2 regions of the Pseudomonas sp. EA_35y_Pfl2_R111 genome follow, and region 1 is predicted to be linked to the other one. Evidence: predicted binding sites of a transcription regulator. Region 1 holds the regulator's gene; the other holds the start of a gene.
The links. Region 1 encodes FliA, which starts transcription of late flagellar genes. Its sites were predicted from a motif close to CTAAAGTTTNNNNNNNNNNNGCCGNTAA; they were not measured.

Region 1 (2,397 bases):
AGAAATATGGGTATGCATCCCGTTCAGGTGATTGCGGTGACCGGCGGCAAAGGTGGCGTCGGTAAGACCAATGTGTCGGTGAACCTGGCATTGGCCCTGGCTGACCTTGGCCGCCGGGTGATGCTGATGGACGCCGACTTGGGCTTGGCCAACGTCGATGTGCTGCTTGGTCTGAGCGCCAAACGCACCCTGGAAGACGTTATCAGTGGTGAATGTGAGCTGCGCGATGTGCTGCTTCAGGGCCCCGGTGGCGTTCGTATCGTGCCGGCAGCGTCTGGCATTCAAAGCATGGTGCAGCTGTCGCCCATGCAGCATGCTGGGCTGATCCAGGCGTTCAGCGATATCAGTGACAACCTCGATGTGCTGATCATCGACACCGCCGCGGGTATCGGTGATGGCGTGGTCAGCTTCGTGCGCGCCGCTCAGGAAGTATTGGTGGTGGTGTGTGATGAGCCAACGTCGATTACCGACGCCTATGCGCTGATCAAACTGCTCAACCGCGATCACGGCATGAACCGTTTCCGGGTATTGGCCAACATGGCTCATAGCCCGCAGGAAGGTCGTAACCTCTTTGCTAAGCTGACTAAAGTCACTGACCGCTTTCTCGACGTTGCCCTGCAGTACGTAGGTGCAGTTCCTTATGACGAGTCAGTGCGCAAGGCCGTGCAGAAACAGCGCGCGGTTTATGAAGCCTTCCCGCGTTCGAAGTGCGCGCTGGCGTTCAAGGCGATAGCCCAAAAAGTCGATGCCTGGCCATTACCGGCCAATCCGCGTGGTCATTTGGAGTTTTTCGTTGAGCGTCTGGTGCAGCAACCGACCGCAGACACGGCCATATGACAGCAGCTTCTGGACTTCGTATGTATAGCAAGGCGCAGGCGCAGGACTCCCAACATCAATTGATCGAGCGCTACGCGCCCTTGGTCAAACGCATCGCCTATCACCTGTTGGCGCGCTTGCCGGCCAATGTGCAGGTCGACGACTTGATCCAGGCCGGGATGATCGGCTTGCTCGAAGCGTCAAAAAAATACGACTCCAGTAAAGGCGCCAGTTTTGAGACCTTCGCCGGTATTCGCATTCGCGGCTCCATGCTGGATGAGGTGCGTAAAGGCGACTGGGCCCCACGCTCAGTGCATCGCAATAGCCGTATGGTCAGCGACGCGATTAGAAAAATTGAGGCCAGAACCGGCAGAGACGCTAAAGATCAAGAGGTTGCGGCCGAACTCCAATTGAGTCTCGAGGATTACTACGGCATTCTTGGCGACACTTTAGGCAGCCGCCTATTCAGTTTCGACGACCTGTTGCAGGACGGCGAGCACGGTGGGCTGGGTGAAGACGCTGGCAGCAACCACCTCGAACCTTCTCGTGATCTGGAAGATGAACGCTTTCAGGCGGCCCTGGCAGATGCCATTGCCAACCTGCCGGAGCGCGAGCGCCTAGTGTTAGCGCTATATTACGATGAAGAATTGAATCTTAAAGAGATCGGTGAGGTGTTGGGGGTTAGCGAATCACGTGTAAGCCAACTACACAGTCAGTGTGCCGCTCGTTTACGCGCTCGTTTGGGCGAGTGGCGCGCACATTGAGTTGTACTCGCTAATGCTAGGCCGGTTTCACGATTAAAAGCGCACACAGGGTGCTGGGTGCGTTTGGGACTGTACGGAGGTCGACTTGGACAAGAACATGAAAATCCTCATCGTTGATGACTTTTCAACGATGCGACGGATCATCAAGAACCTCCTGCGTGACTTGGGGTTCACCAACACCGCAGAAGCCGATGATGGCGTTACCGCGCTGCCCATGCTGCAGAGCGGCAGTTTCGATTTCTTGGTGACGGACTGGAACATGCCCGGCATGACGGGTATCGACCTGCTGCGCGCCGTGCGTGCGGATGAGCGCCTGAAAACCCTGCCGGTGCTGATGGTAACCGCTGAAGCTAAGCGCGATCAGATCATCGAAGCAGCCCAGGCTGGGGTTAACGGTTATGTAGTCAAACCGTTCACTGCCCAGGTACTGAAAGAGAAGATTGAAAAAATCTTCGAACGCGTCAACGGCTGATGTCTGCCATGAGGTTGCTATGGAACATAACGATTCCGCTCAGGGTGATCTTGAGTCGTCCCTGAAGCACAACGCTCGCCAACTGGTAGATAGCCTGGAACAAGGCAACTTTGGTGAAGCGGTACAGCTAATACATGAGCTCAATAAAGCGCGTGATCGTGGCCTGTACCACGAAGTCGGCAAGCTGACCCGTGAGCTGCACAACGCCATTGTCAACTTCCAGCTCGACCCCCGTGTGCCACATGCCACAGAGGTCTCGCAAATCACCGATGCCACCGAACGCCTGAATTACGTCGTGACGATGACCGAGAAAGCGGCCAATCGCACCATGGACTTAGTCGAGCA
Region 2 (2,397 bases), on a different contig from region 1:
CTGGCTTTGTTGCGGATCAAGGCTGAGGCTGGCGGCGGCTTTGTCCAGGCCGCTCTGCTGCTGGGCGATCAGACGTGTGTGGTTACGATCAGCGAGCAGGATCAGTACACGTTGCATGCCGCAGGCCTGCAATGCCTGATTGGCGCAGGCGGTGAGCTGCAACACATTGGTAAAGGCGCTGGGTTGGGCGAGCAGTTGCGCGCATTGCTGGCGCCATTCGCTAACGACCGCAGGCTTGGGCTGCTCTGCTGTGGCTTGCAGGTGTCGCGCCTGCCATGGCCAGAGCAGCGCTTCGGCCGGGTGCCAGAGGTCAGTGCCGGATGCTTGGCGGGCGCTACTCACGGCGTTCTGATGCAGCAACTGCTGCAGGTTATCGAGCGGCAGTTGCAGGAATAAACCAGTCAGGCGCTGCCAGCGCAGGCTGTGCGGGCTGTTCCAGGCGTAGTGCGCGGAGAGCGCCAGGCCATTGGCCAGCAGAATGCTGTTGGCCGGTTGAGTCAGCCAGCGGCGCAGGTTGCTATCGGCGTCGAGAATTTGTTGCTGGTGCAGCGGGTGTTCGTTGTCGCGGGCGATATGCAGCGCCTTGACCAGCAGGCGGCGATCGCTGACCAGCAGCCGATAGCCCTGCGTGACCCATTCCGGTAAATGCCACTGCTCGCTCAGGGCCAGGCACAGCTTCAGCAGCGGTACGCCGAGCAGCTCCTGCTCCACTGTGCTCGCCGCTTCGCCCTTGACCAGTACACGCTGCTCCCAGACCTCGAACAGCTCAGGATGGGCGGCCAGCAAGGTCCAGATCGGTGCGAGAAACAGCAGGCTGCCCCAGTGAACCTCCTGCCACAGCCGCGCCAGGCGGCCGGCAAACAGGCCGTTGGCCTGGTGGCTGGCATGCTGGCTGATCAGCTGGATTTGCCGCAGTGCTTTGGGCAGCTCCTGTTGCGGAAGGGAGGGCAGGGCATTTAGCAGGTCTTCGGTGCGCTTGATGCCGAGGCGGCTGATGGCGGCTTCGAGGCTTTCGGTTTGCTCGCTGAGTCCGCTACTTTTGCGATTGGCCTCGCGCAATACGCTGAGCGCCAGTGCCGGGCAGTCCTGCATCAAATCCGCCAGTTCACGCATTGAGCGATTACTGTCCGCCAGGGCGCGTCGGAGTTTCTGCTGGCTATCGGTAGATGCGGGCAATAGCTGGCTGTCCAGCTGCTTGAGCCAGTCGGTCAGGGTGCGCGGATAGTGGACGGGCTTTGGCATGCGGGTTGAGACAAGCTGGCTTTTGACCTTAACTGGCTATAGTCTCGCGCAAAACTTCCGATAAATAGAAGGGTTGTTTTGCAAAGCCCCTTTCTACCCTCTCTGGCAAGTCTCTTTCTATGGCAAAAATCATCGGCATCATTGTTGTATTCGCCAGCGTATTGGGCGGCTTTATCCTTTCCGGTGGCCAGTTTATGGCGTTGGTGCATCCCTTTGAGGTGATGATCATCGGTGGTGCGGCGCTGGGTGCTTTCCTACAGGCCAACCCAGGTAGCGCTTTTATGCATGTGTTCAAAAAGTCGCTGAGCATGTTTAGCTCGCGCTTCACCCATGCTTACTACCTCGATGTGCTCAAACTGCTGTACGAGATTCTCAACAAGAGCCGCCGTGAAGGCATGATGGCCATCGAAGCCGACGTCGAAGACCCGGCCGCCAGCCCGATTTTCAGCAAGTACCCCGGCATCCTCAAAGATCAGCAGATGACCTCTTTCATCTGCGATTACCTGCGCATCATGTCCTCCGGCAACATGGCCCCGCACGAGCTGGAAGGCCTGTTCGACATGGAAATCGCCAGCCTCAAGGAAGAGCTCGAACACCCGGCGCATGCTGTAGCCAAGGTGGCCGACGGTATGCCGGCCATGGGGATCGTAGCGGCGGTGCTGGGCATCGTGATCACCATGTCGATCCTCGCCGAGGCGGATAACGCGGAGATCGGCCAGAAGGTTGGTACCGCGTTGGTGGGTACCTTCCTCGGGATTTTGGCTTCCTACGGCTTCTTCGGCCCGCTCTCGGGTGCGTTGGAGCACGATGCTAAGGAAGAGCTGAACGTCTATGAGGCGATCAAGGCCGGTCTGGTGGCTTCGGCCTCGGGCATGCCGCCATCGCTGGCCGTGGAGTTTTCCCGCAAGGTGTTATTGCCTGCGCATCGTCCGAGCTTTACTGAGCTTGAACAGGCCATGCGTGGGGGCTAAGGCATAGCATGGAAAACAACCAGCCGATTATCGTCAAACGGGTCAAGAAGGTTGCCGGTGGCCACCACGGGGGGGCCTGGAAAATCGCCTTCGCCGACTTTGCCACGGCGATGATGGCGTTCTTTCTGGTGATGTGGCTGATGTCTGTGGCTACGCCCGAGCAGAAGAAGCTGATTTCTGGCTA

Region 2: the regulator FliA is predicted to act here: its motif matches at 1,279-1,306, upstream of motA (flagellar motor stator protein MotA).

What each region holds. Positions count from the first base shown of each region.
Region 1 covers NZ_CAXAOM010000002.1:839,750-842,146, reverse strand. The annotation lists gene fleN (flagellar synthesis regulator FleN) at 7-837, shown strand; gene fliA (RNA polymerase sigma factor FliA) at 834-1,580, shown strand; gene AACY25_RS12540 (chemotaxis response regulator CheY) at 1,678-2,052, shown strand; gene AACY25_RS12535 (protein phosphatase CheZ) at 2,072-2,397, shown strand, end outside.
Region 2 covers NZ_CAXAOM010000001.1:1,352,858-1,355,254, reverse strand. The annotation lists gene AACY25_RS06535 (HDOD domain-containing protein) at 1-1,242, opposite strand, end outside; gene motA (flagellar motor stator protein MotA) at 1,362-2,213, shown strand; gene motB (flagellar motor protein MotB) at 2,222-2,397, shown strand, end outside.